One region of the Anoxybacillus sp. FSL W8-1294 genome, then DNA from elsewhere that is predicted to be linked to it. Evidence: riboswitches for the same ligand, from Rfam matches in the RefSeq annotation. Region 1 holds a riboswitch; each other region holds the start of a gene.
What was found. Region 1 has a riboswitch for S-adenosylmethionine ahead of mtnW (2,3-diketo-5-methylthiopentyl-1-phosphate enolase). Riboswitches for the same ligand answer to the same signal wherever they lie in the genome.
Positions count from the first base shown of each region.

Region 2: another riboswitch for S-adenosylmethionine. It lies ahead of metK (methionine adenosyltransferase); the one in region 1 lies ahead of mtnW (2,3-diketo-5-methylthiopentyl-1-phosphate enolase).
Region 3: another riboswitch for S-adenosylmethionine. It lies ahead of NSQ23_RS11310 (methionine biosynthesis PLP-dependent protein); the one in region 1 lies ahead of mtnW (2,3-diketo-5-methylthiopentyl-1-phosphate enolase).

Region 1 covers NZ_CP150179.1:1,972,370-1,976,642, forward strand. The annotation lists gene NSQ23_RS10500 (methylthioribulose 1-phosphate dehydratase) at 1-188, opposite strand, end outside; gene NSQ23_RS10505 (2-hydroxy-3-keto-5-methylthiopentenyl-1-phosphate phosphatase) at 185-844, opposite strand; gene mtnW (2,3-diketo-5-methylthiopentyl-1-phosphate enolase) at 841-2,061, opposite strand; SAM riboswitch class I at 2,122-2,228, opposite strand; gene NSQ23_RS10515 (pyridoxal phosphate-dependent aminotransferase) at 2,318-3,490, opposite strand; gene iscB (RNA-guided endonuclease IscB) at 3,818-4,273, shown strand, end outside.
Region 2 covers NZ_CP150179.1:565,278-569,550, reverse strand. The annotation lists gene NSQ23_RS03125 (phosphatase PAP2 family protein) at 1-128, shown strand, start outside; gene metK (methionine adenosyltransferase) at 505-1,710, opposite strand; SAM riboswitch class I at 1,831-1,939, opposite strand; gene pckA (phosphoenolpyruvate carboxykinase (ATP)) at 2,113-3,699, shown strand; gene NSQ23_RS03110 (acyl-CoA desaturase) at 3,994-4,273, opposite strand, start outside.
Region 3 covers NZ_CP150179.1:2,126,704-2,130,976, reverse strand. The annotation lists gene NSQ23_RS11325 (class III extradiol ring-cleavage dioxygenase) at 1-8, opposite strand, end outside; gene NSQ23_RS11320 (cupin domain-containing protein) at 130-609, shown strand; gene NSQ23_RS11315 (DUF5626 family protein) at 985-1,551, opposite strand; SAM riboswitch class I at 1,936-2,043, shown strand; gene NSQ23_RS11310 (methionine biosynthesis PLP-dependent protein) at 2,116-3,219, shown strand; gene metC (cystathionine beta-lyase) at 3,223-4,273, shown strand, end outside.

The DNA.
Region 1 (4,273 bases):
CCGTCAGCATCGACGAGTAAAAAATCTTCCGCCGTCTCTTTTCGCTTATCTTTTCCGCTTGCGGTGACAAGAAACGTAAGCGGCTCATCGCTCACTTTCAGCGACAAATTGCCGCTTGTCGCCATAAACCAGTCGCGCGCCGCTAGCTCTCGTTTGACTTCCGCTAGCTCTTCCCATTTCTCTTTCACACAATCACCTCGCTCTCTTTTAACACATGAATGACGTCATAAAACGTCGTAAACGGCGTATGCGGTAAGTTTAGCTCACGGCATTTTTCAAGTAAAAAGTCGCGCGCGATGACGTGATCGGCTCGTTTTGCTGCCGCTAAATCGGTAATGGAATCGCCGATGACGATCGTTTTTGCCCCTTTTGGCGCGAGTTTACGAAGAAGCGACGGCTTGCAGCAGCCGCATCCATTTTGGCAATATTCATCGCACGCATGCGGCCACGTAATGCGAATCGTATCGCCGCTAAAATCGGCGCTGTTACAAAAAATGCGCTCTTTTTCAACGAGCCCGTCAAGCAGCGGATAAACGAAAAAGTCGATGCCGCCGCTCACAATATAAAGCGGAATTTGTCGCTCGTTCGTAAACGCGACAAAGTCGGAAAATCCGTCGCGAATGCGCGCGGTGTCAATCAGAAATTGCACGATGTCTTCTTTCAGCGTCGTCGGCAACAACGAAAACATCCGACCGACCCCTTCCTGCACCGTACATGCCTGCGCCAATATATCGTCTTTGATCGCTTCCCACTCCGGCGGAGCAAACTGTTTCATTAAAGCAATAATATTATCGTTTAACGTAATCGTCCCATCAAAATCGCAAAAAATGACCGGCTTCATCATGCGCTCCCCCATAAGTCAAGCGCTTGTTTTAACGCTTCGTTTTCCGTCGCAGCCTCATGAAGCGAACGCCCAGAAAGCACCGCTTCCACCGCGGCGCGAAACGCTTGCCCGCCACCGACAGCGCCTTGCGGATGTCCGTGCACTCCACCGCCCGCGTTAATGACACAATCGATGCCAAAGTCGCGCATAAGAAGCGGCACAAGCCCCGGATGAATACCGGCAGATGGAACAGGGAATGCGCGTAAAAACAAATCTTCTTTCGTCAACTCCTCAGAAATGGCGAGCGCCTGTTGCTTTTCAAGCGCAACGCTTCCGTACGGCGATGGAAAGAGCGAAAAATCTGCCCCTGCCATGCGCAACAATTTCCCAAGTAAAAGCGCATAACTGACGCCATACACGTGCGACGAAGCGATCGCTCCGCTAAACGACGGATGCGCCATAATCGGCAAACGAATGTCGTCATCTTCACGAAGCGCTTGCAACACGTCAAGTCCGTATGTAAAGACGTTAAACAATAATACGTCCGCGCCAAGTTCTGCCGCGCGCCTTGCTTTGTCTTTTAGTTCAAACGTTTTTCCGGTTAAGTTCACCGCATATAACGTCCGATGCCCTGTTTGTTCGTACACGTCTTGTAACGCTTGTTTTCCTGCGACGATCCGTTTTTCAAAAGGGGTAAGGTCGTTATCAAACAAAATTTCATCATCTTTGACGAGATCGACGCCGCCAAGCGCTTGCAGTTTTAATTGTTCGGTGACGTATTGTAAATCACGCCCAATGACCGCTTTAAAAATGCTCATCACAAGCGGACGGTCAAAGACGCCAAGCTTTTCGCGAATGCCGTCCATGCCAAAGCGTGGACCGGGAAATGCCCGTTTTAATTCATCCGAAAACGTAAGATCAACGAGTTTAATCGTTCCGTCAAGCGACAACTTCCCAAACGTCGTCGTCAAAATCGCTGGAAAATCGGCGCTAAAATTGACGCTCGGATACGAAATGCGCACGAGCGCCCGTTTAAGCCGCTTCCCGAAATACGTATTGACGCGCTCGTCTTCGTCCAGCTGTTCGATACAGTCGACGATGCCTTTATGCTTTTTTAACTGCTCTTGTTCAAGCTGCGGCAAATCGGTCCACGAACCGACAGTGAGCCCAAGCGCGATTCCTTCCGCTTTTTTCGCCAAATCTTTGTCATCATGAATCAAATACGTTGCGGTAATCATACTCCCACTCCTTTACAAATAAAAAACCTCTTCATAAGAAGAGGTTCGATCAGTCGTCTCTTCTTATCTCTCAGCGATTGCTGCGAGAATTAGCACCGTGCTTAACAGCTGTTAAGTCGGTTGCCGGGCTTCATCGGGCTCGTCCCTCCGCCTACTCTTGATAAGAATTCGCAATGTATATAATTTTTTGAACAGTTCGTTTTTCGTAAATGTAATTCGAATTATGCCAGCACTTTCTCCATTTGTCAATCATTTTTTAAAAAAGTTGCAACCGTCCGATTCGTTCCGCTGCTTCTTTTAGCCGTTCTTCACTCGTCAATAGCCCTACGCGCACGTAGCCTTCCCCATGTTCCCCAAAACCGATGCCCGGTGCGACCGCCACATGCGCTTGATTAAGCAAAAGGTCAGCAAACGTCTCAGACGTATATCCTTTTGGCACCGGAAGCCAAGCGAAAAACGAACCTGCTGGCGCTTGCACGTCCCACCCGATTTCACGAAGCGCATGAATAAACGTATTGCGCCGCGATTCATACGTCGCCACAAGCTCGGCGACGCATTGTTGCGAATCAAGTAGTGCGACTGCTGCCGCTTCTTGAATCGCCCCGAACATGCTGACGTATAAATGGTCTTGTAATACGTTGATCGCTTCAATCATGCTTTCGTTACCGACCGCAAAACCGATGCGCCATCCTGCCATATTGTACGTTTTTGAGAACGTATAAATTTCAATGCCGACGTCTTTCGCCCCTTCGACTTGTAAAAAGCTTACTGGCTTTTTCCCATCAAAACCGATCGCCCCGTACGCAAAATCGTGCACGACACCAATCCCGTATTTTTGTGCGAACGAAACTGTTTCAGCAAAAAATGATTGTGTTGCCGTCGCGCCTGTCGGGTTGTTCGGATAGTTTAAAAACATAAGTTTCGCTTGTTTTACGACACGTTCGTCCAACTCCTCATAATTAGGCAAAAAATTGTTTTCCGCTCGCAGCGGCATCGTTTCCATGCGCGCTCGCGCGAGCACAACGCCCGACCAATAATCTGGGTATCCAGGATCAGGAACGAGCACAACATCGCCTGGGTTTAATAAACAAAGCGGCATTTCGACTAGCCCAGCTTTTCCGCCAAATAAAATGGCGACTTCTTTTTTCGGATCAATCGTTACCCCATATTCGCGCTTATAAAATGTCGCCACCGCCTCTTTTAAAAACGAATAGCCGCGAAATGGCGAATATTTATGATATGTCGGGTTGGCAGCCGCTTGCTGAAGCGCGGCAACAATATGCGGAGGCGTCGGCTGATCCGGGTTTCCTTGTCCTAAATTAATAACATCTCTTCCTTCAGCAATGACCGCATGTACTTTTTGGACGAGCGAAGCGAAGAATTGCTTCGGTAGTTGCTGTAACAAGTTCGATTGCGGAAATGTCGTCATTTTTCCCACCTACTTCACAAAAAGGTTGAAATTCTAGTCAAACATCATATATTGTAAAAATCAAAATGTAAAGAAAATTTTTTTGAGGTCAACAACCCAATGACTAAAGTCATGGGCTTGTAAGCCCCATGTTGACCAGACCAAGGCTTGAAACAGAGCCTACGTTATAGATGTCATGACACGTTCGGGTGCTTCTCCAGCCCGTTCCTCTGTCGTGCAAGATTAAACAAGCGTGGTGGGTAGCGCTAGTGTCTTGCACATAACAAGCATCTATAACATGGTCGAGGAGAATATGACCTGCGTAAGCAGAGGAAAGGGGAGGACCCTATGGTTTTTGTGTTAGACACAAATAAGTGTCCGCTTGCTCCTTGTCACGAAGCAGTTGCGAGAAAGCTGTTGAAACAAGGGAAGGCGGCGATTTACAAACGATTCCCATTTACCATTATCTTGAAAAAATCAGTGGACGAATCAGAAAATGAAACAACATATCGGCTAAAAATCGACTATGGAAGTAGACATACAGGATTAGCGATTTTGCGAGGACAAGAAGTGGTATGGTTAGGGCAACTTGACCATCGCACAGACATCAAGGAAAGAATAGATAAAAGGCGTGCTTTTCGTCGAGCAAGACGAAATCGAAAAACAAGATACAGAAAACCACGCTTTCTGAACCGCAAGCGAAAGGAGGGGTGGTTGCCGTCATCACTAGAGAGTCGTGTGCAAAATATCCAAACATGGGTTAGCCGTCTAAAAAAGTTATGCCCCATTGGGTATATATCATAC
Region 2 (4,273 bases), 1.4 Mb from region 1:
CTGTTAGCGTTGCCGTGTCGCGCATTTACTTAGGGCTTCATCCTATTTCGCGCAGGAGACTCCCACTTCAACGAACAAAGGGAGTAAGTGGGAGAGGAATGCGCGTTCCCCCTTTCTTTTGTGTATGATATAATAGAGGCGTGGAGAAAACCGTTTAATAAAGGCACTCCAGTAACTGCTACTCGATGTATGGAGTTGGTTACAGGAAACGTTGTAACCGTAAAACATCGAGCGTGGGTCCGTCTGTTGTGTGTGGAAGCCAAGTACTGCCAACAGACATGCCGAGAGAATCGGTAACGATGCAGGCATGACCTGCGTCGTTGGGTAGTCGTCAACCTGCCCCTGATGCAACCCCAAGTCAAGGAAGGAGGACAGAGTCCGTTTGCACTTCTGGGGAGTTGCAAGCCCTCACTTCAAGCGTTAGCTAAGTGGGGGTAGTTGACTTTCTGTTCTTACTTAAAAAATAGGAAAGGAGAGCTACATCTTGTAACTCTCCTCTTTTCCTTACTTCGCTAACTCTAATGCTTGTTGTTTTAACGCTTCCGTTTTATCTGTACGCTCCCAAGGAAGGTCGATATCTGTGCGACCAAAGTGGCCATAAGCTGCTGTTTGCTTATAAATCGGGCGACGGAGATCGAGCATTTTAATAATGCCTGCTGGGCGAAGGTCGAAGTTGTTGCGCACCACTTCAATTAATACATCTTCAGACACTTTGCCTGTGCCGAACGTGTCGATTGAGATCGATACAGGTTGCGCCACACCGATCGCATATGCTAATTGCACTTCACATTTATCCGCAAGACCTGCTGCGACAATATTTTTCGCTACGTAACGAGCCGCATATGCTGCCGAGCGATCTACTTTCGTTGGGTCTTTTCCTGAGAAAGCCCCACCGCCGTGACGAGCATAACCACCGTAAGTGTCAACGATAATTTTGCGTCCTGTTAACCCTGCGTCACCTTGTGGACCACCGATGACGAAACGACCTGTTGGGTTAATGAAATATTTTGTGTTTTCATCGATCAACTCCGCTGGAACGACAGGTTGAATGACATGTTCTTTAATGTTGCGCACAATTTGATCTTGTGTAATTTCTGGATGATGTTGTGTAGAAACAACGATCGTATCGATGCGTACAGGTTTGCCGTTTTCATCATACTCCACTGTCACTTGCGTTTTTCCGTCCGGGCGTAAGTATGGTAAAATGTCTTCTTTACGCACTTCTGCTAAACGGCGCGCAAGTTTATGGGCAAGTGAAATTGGAAGCGGCATAAGCTCTTTCGTTTCGTTGCACGCGAAACCAAACATTAATCCTTGGTCTCCTGCACCGATCGCTTCGATTTCTTCATCTGTCATTTGTCCTTCACGAGCTTCTAACGCTTTATCAACACCCATCGCAATATCTGGGGATTGTTCATCAATGGATGTTAATACGGCGCACGTATCTGCGTCAAAACCGTATTTTGCACGCGTATAGCCAATTCCACGAATCGTTTCACGGACAATTTTCGGAATATCTACATATGTAGATGTTGTAATTTCTCCGCTCACTAAAACAAGTCCTGTTGTTACACTCGTTTCGCACGCAACACGCGCATTTGGATCATTTGCTAAAATCGCATCTAAAATCGCATCGGAAATTTGGTCACAAATTTTATCCGGATGCCCTTCCGTTACAGATTCAGATGTAAACAGACGACGTTTAGGCATTCAAACATTCCTCCTCAGTATAATGACAAATGATACGGTACTCATCCCTCTTATTATGGTCTATCGTGAAAAAAACCTTTCCCTCAGAGGAAAGGTTTTTGCATTTGTCTGCGCCTTTCACTCTTATCGTTCAAGGGCGTTCCCTTGCCACAGGTTAGCACCTTTTCACGTATGTGACGGTTGCTGGGTTTCATCGGGCCTGTCTCCCTCCACCAACTCGGGATAAGAGTATCCGTTCATCTCAGCATCATATCACATCTGTACGAAACGAGTCAACGTTTTTCTATATGGATTATTTTGAAATTAAACTGAAGAAAAATACAATAATTAGTATGGACTATTTATCAAAATGTGTTATACTTTTTACATAAAGATAAATCAAACAAAGGTAGGTTTTGTCCAATGAATTCCATTGAACTGACAAACAAATTATCAACACTCTTACAAAGGGATGGGGTTTTTCATAACTTATCTGTACCACGACTAGTAGAAAAAGTACTAGCTCGGAAAGAAGGCATCCTAACTTCATCAGGAGCAATTTGTGCAAAAACTGGAAAATATACAGGCCGTTCTCCAAAGGATAAATATATTGTCGAAGAACCGTCTGTGAAACATAAAATTGATTGGGGAACTGTCAATCAACCTATTTCTGGAGAGGTATTTGATAAGCTTTACAACAAAGTGATCGATTATTTAATGACAAAAGAAGAACTATTTGTATTTAATGGCTTTGCAGGCGCAGATCCAGCTTATCGTTTGCCGATTCAAGTTGTCAACGAATTTGCTTGGCATAACTTATTTGCCCATCAATTGTTCATTCGTCCAACAGCGGAAGAATTACAAACACATGAACCACAATTTACAGTCATTTCTGCACCAACATTTAAAGCTGATCCATCTATTGACGGCACGCGCTCAGAAACGTTTATTATCATCTCATTCGAGCGCCGCACTGTACTAATTGGTGGAACAGAATATGCTGGTGAAATGAAAAAATCCATTTTCTCTGTCATGAACTTTTTATTGCCAGAACAAGGAATCTTCCCGATGCACTGTTCAGCAAACGTCGGTCAAGAAGGTGATGTCGCGCTCTTTTTCGGTTTATCTGGTACAGGAAAAACAACGCTTTCTGCTGATCCAAACCGTCGGTTAATTGGCGATGACGAGCACGGTTGGTCAAACAACGGTGTTTTTAATATTGAAGGTGGATGTTATGCCAAATGCATTAACTTATCACGTGAAAAAGAGCCACAAATTTTTGATGCGATTCGCTTCGGCTCTGTATTAGAAAACGTCATCGTTGACCCAGACACGCGCATACCAAACTATGACGATGCAACATTAACTGAAAATACGCGCGCAGCATATCCGCTCGAAGCGATGGATAATATTGTTCAACCAAGCATTGCAGGTCATCCGCATACGATCGTCTTTTTAACAGCAGATGCATTCGGGGTATTGCCGCCAATTAGTAAATTAACGAAAGAACAAGCAATGTATCATTTCTTAAGCGGATATACAAGCAAGTTAGCGGGCACAGAGCGCGGAATTACAGCACCGGAAGCAACGTTCTCTACATGCTTCGGTTCACCGTTTTTACCGCTTCCTGCAACGCGTTACGCAGACATGCTTGGTCAAAAAATTGACGCCCACGGTGTTCAAGTGTTTTTAGTAAACACCGGTTGGACTGGTGGTGGATACGGCGTTGGTGAACGAATGAAGCTATCGTATACACGCGCGATGGTAAAAGCAGCGTTAGAAGGGGAATTAAACAACGTAGAAACCGTTCAAGATCCTATTTTCGGTCTTCATATCCCGCTTCACGTTCCCGGTGTGCCTGATGAAGTGTTACAACCGAAAAGCACATGGGCAGATCAGGAAGCATATGAACAAAAAGCAAAAGAGCTTGCGGCGAAGTTCCAGGAAAACTTTAAAAAATTCACAAACATTGATCCACGCATCGAAAAACTCGGTGGGCCAATCGCGTAAACAACAAAAGCTGCCTGTTTCGGCAGCTTTTTTCTTTTTTTTATTGTTTGTACAAAGTTTGTACAAACCATTTACGAAATGGAACATATAGTAGTATACAAAAACGAACAAAAGGAGGCTAAAAAATGACGAGAAGACGAAAAATTATATTAAAAGCAAATTAAAAGAAAAAATGAAATAGCTTTCAATGACACATCTCCCCTATAATAAAACATGCAAGAAAATAATAAGACGTGGCGAATTGTCCACGTCTTGTTTTCTTTATAAAAACAAAAAGCGCCGAGATGCAACGCTTTATTTTTCTTTTACCATTTTTCCTATAACATTTTCTTTCACTTTATGCGAAAGGTCATCTATATTTAATCCATATCCAAGCGTGCCGTATACATATCCTTCACGCGGCTCGATTAGTTCTGTTTGTTCGTGATAAAGCCGTGGTGTTTTCCATAGCGCAATTAACGCTTTTGTCATCGGCATTTCATAATAACGATCCGGCCATAGTTGTTTAATATATTGTTTAACGAGCGGATAATATTTTGAACTCATCGCTGGGAACAAATGATGTTCTGTATGG
Region 3 (4,273 bases), 150 kb from region 1:
GCTTTCATTATCTCCCTCCTTTTTTTTAATGTACCATATATATTTCTGATTTGTCGATTTTTGCATGCGAGGCGCATGGTCGGGCAGTTGTGCATAACATGACGATGAATATGAAAAAGAGGTGAGAACATGTATTATTACTATCCGCATTACGTGTATCCAATGTATCCATATCCGGTCATGCCTTATCCGCTTCCGCCAGCAACCGCGAAAGATTACGGGCCGAATCCATTTGTTGTTCAAATAGAAGAAGCGACGAAACAAAACAATATGTTTCGTACGACGTTATGGACAGGTACGCATTTACAAGTGACGTTAATGAGCTTGCGTGTCGGGGAGGATATTGGTTTAGAAATTCATCCGGGCGCGGATCAATTTTTACGTATTGAACAAGGCGAAGGGATTGTACGGATGGGGAAAAAGAAAAACGAGCTAACGTTTGAACGACGAGTGGGCGACGGTTCTGCTATTTTTGTCCCTGCTGGAACATGGCATAATGTAATAAACATTGGAAACGTTCCGCTAAAATTGTATTCCATCTATGCACCGCCACAACATCCAGCGGGTACCGTCCATCCGACAAAAGCCGATGCTCTTGCGGCGGAATGAGAGAAAAAGGGGGACAATCTTTGTCCCCCTTTTTCACTGCCAAACTACAAAAAATGTGATTGAGTACTCAACTTCAAAACAGAAAAGCTATTGACACAGTGTTGTCGGTTCTATTGGATCTGTGTATTTTGTTCATATTATCTCTTTTTATGATTTTGTTCTATTAGTAATTGGATAATGTGTTCGTTTTGTTTAATTTGTATATCGCTATTTTTTTTTAGCTGGTAAGCACATTTCAAAAGAAAAAATAGTGAAAATGCAAAAATAATAATGGCTACAAGTGAAAAGTATCCCATTGCTCTCCGTCCTTAGTAATTAGTTTTCAATTAAATAATAAAAATCATTCTTAGAGCTAGTGAATATTTATTAATCGTCCTACATTCTTGTACTTATAGTAAGAAGATTCCCAGATAAAATTGCCTTAACATAAACATTTGCTCCACCAAGTCCTCCTAACCATGATACATCAGCAGAAAACTTAGCTGTTTTATCCGTATGATTCAAAGTAATGTTATTCAGAGTTCCTCCGATAATCCAATAATCATAGGAATAAGCTTTAATAATTTGGGATTGTTCGATATTGTTAGGAATGTTAACATCAATAAAATAACTAATTCCCATATAAGGGGTTGTTGCTTTTACTTGGTAAGTAGACTTCCCATATGGAAAAAGATGTTGATACGAAAATACACTTACTTTGTCATAATTCATGCTTTCCGATAAAATAAAGGGCTCAACGATAAAGGTTATTTCTTTCCCAAATTCATCGACGATACTTATCTCGTGTTTTTCTTGATTAGACAAATCGAACTGAACGACAATCTCTTTTTCGTTTTCTGTTTCTTCTGTAACAGATAGTTCTGATGCATATGAAAAAGACTCGTAAAACCCGAATACAAAAATATTAGTCAGAAATATTGTAAGAGTAAGAATTTTTTTCAATTGGAATACCTCCTAGTAATTATAATTTAAGATATATTTTACATGATTTATAGTCCAAAATTCTATATAATTCACATTATTGTAAAAAATAAAGTTTGTCATATTCCTATACAAGGAGGTATGCGTTCTGTTATATCAGATAAGACTTATCTGTTGTTTTTTATATAAAAAAGGGGTTCATCATCACAACATGTGCTTGACAAGCGATATGCTCTCCTAGACAAAGATTTGCAAAAATCATTGACTCACTGATTTTTCCTTACAAGCGCGAGGGGGGCATGTTGCGAAAAAATCAAGCACAACTTTTAGTGAAGAAAACAGTTGCAATTTTGTTGTAAATGATGTACATTAATTAAAAATCAGAAAATTCAATACCGTTTTACGTTCTTATCAAGAGAAGGGGAGGGACTGGCCCGATGAACCTTCAGCAACCAGCCGAAAGCGGTCAGGTGCTAAATCCAGCGAATTGGCGTTCAATTCGGAAGATAAGAAGAAGCGATTGTCTATGGACAAAAAAGCCTTCTTCTTTGAAGGCTTTTATTTTTTTAGAAAGGAAGAGAGCGAATGAGTCATGTGGAAACGATATTAGCGCAAATTGGCAATCGAAGCGAGACGGTGACAGGGACGGTCAATCCGCCAGTATATTTTTCAACAGCGTATCGGCATGAAGGAATCGGACAGTCGACAGGGTACGATTACATTCGAACCGGCAACCCAACAAGGCATATTGTCGAAGAAGCGATTGCACAGCTAGAAGAAGGAGATCAAGGTTTCGCTTGTAGCTCAGGTATGGCAGCGATTCAAACGGTGTTTGCTCTGTTTGAAAGCGGCGACCATTTTCTCGTTTCCGCCGACTTATATGGCGGAACGTATCGGCTATTTGAAAAAGGGTGGAAGAAATACGGTTTGTCGTTTACATACGTCGATTTTCGCGATCTCGATGCGGTAAAGGCGCATGTGACGGACAAAACGAAAGCGATTTTTTTAGAAACGCCGACAAATCCACTTATGCAAGAGGCGGATATTGAAGCGGTGGCAACGTTCGCGAAGCAATATGGGCTTCTTCTTATTGTTGATAATACGTTTTATACCCCTGTGTTACAAAAGCCATTAACGAAAGGGGCTGATATCGTCATTCATAGCGCGACAAAATATTTAGGCGGGCATAACGATGTGCTTGCCGGGCTCATTGTCGCCAAAGGAAAAGAGCTGTGCGAGCAACTCGCGATGTATCATAACGCGATCGGGGCGGTGTTATCACCGTTTGATTCATGGCTGTTAATTCGCGGCATGAAGACGCTTGCGCTGCGCATGCGCCAGCACGAACAAAACGCAAAGGCGATATATAAATTTTTAGTCGAACATGAAGATGTGACGGACGTATTGTATCCGGGGAGAGGCGGCATGTTGTCGTTTCGCGTGCGCGATGAAAAATGGGTGAATACCTTTTTACAAAGTTTAAAACTGATTACGTTTGCGGAAAGTTTAGGCGGTGTCGAAAGTTTTATTACGTATCCAGCGACGCAAACGCATATGGATATTCCAGAGGATATTCGCATCGCAAACGGGGTGTGTAATCGCTTATTGCGTTTTTCTGTCGGCATTGAACATGCGGACGATTTAATTGCCGATTTAACTCAAGCGTTTCAACGCATGAAAGAGGTGTAAAAGATGGATTTACAAACACAACTTGTTCATAATAAATGGCGAATTGATGCGCAAACAGGGGCAGTTAGCGTCCCGATTCATCATGCATCGACGTTTCATCAGTTTGATTTTGATACGTTTGGCAAGTACGATTATAGCCGTTCGGGAAATCCGACACGCGAGGCGCTTGAGGAAACGATTGCGGAATTAGAAGGTGGAGTGAGCGGTTTTGCGTTCGCTTCCGGCATGGCTGCCATTTCAACAGCATTTTTATTGTTGTCAAAAGGAGATCACGTATTAATTACCGATGATGTGTATGGTGGAACGTATCGCATCATCACGGACGTATTGAGCCGATTTGGCATCGAACATACGTTTGTTGATATGACCGATTTAGATGCGGTAGCGCGCCACATTCGTCCAAATACGAAAGTCATTTATATGGAAACGCCATCGAATCCGCTTTTGAAAATTACGGATATTCGTGGGGTTGTGAAGCTTGCGAAAGCGCACGGTTGTTTGACGTTTTTAGATAATACGTTTGCGACCCCTCTGTTACAGCGTCCGCTTGATCTCGGCGTCGATGTCGTTTTGCATAGCGCGACGAAATTTTTAGCTGGCCATAGCGACGTTGTAGCTGGGCTGGCGGTTGTAAAAGACGAGCGTCTCGCAAAACAGCTTCGCAAACTGCAATATTCGTTCGGGGCGGTGCTTGGCGTGCAAGATGCGTGGCTCGTGTTGCGCGGGTTAAAAACGCTTCACGTTCGGTTAGATTATGCTTCACGTTCGGCGTTGCAGCTGGCGCAGTTTCTCCATCATCATCCGAAAGTTGCGCACGTATATTATCCTGGGCTTTCTTTTCATGAAGGACACGATATTCATCGCGATCAAGCGCGCGGATTTGGTGCGGTGCTGTCGTTTGAATTGGAGGACGAACAAGCGGTGCGGACGTTTGTGAAACATGCGCGCATCCCTGTGTTTGCGGTCAGTCTCGGGGCGGTCGAGTCGATTTTATCGTATCCGGCGAAAATGTCGCATGCCGCTATGCCGAAAGCGGAGCGCCATCGTCGCGGCA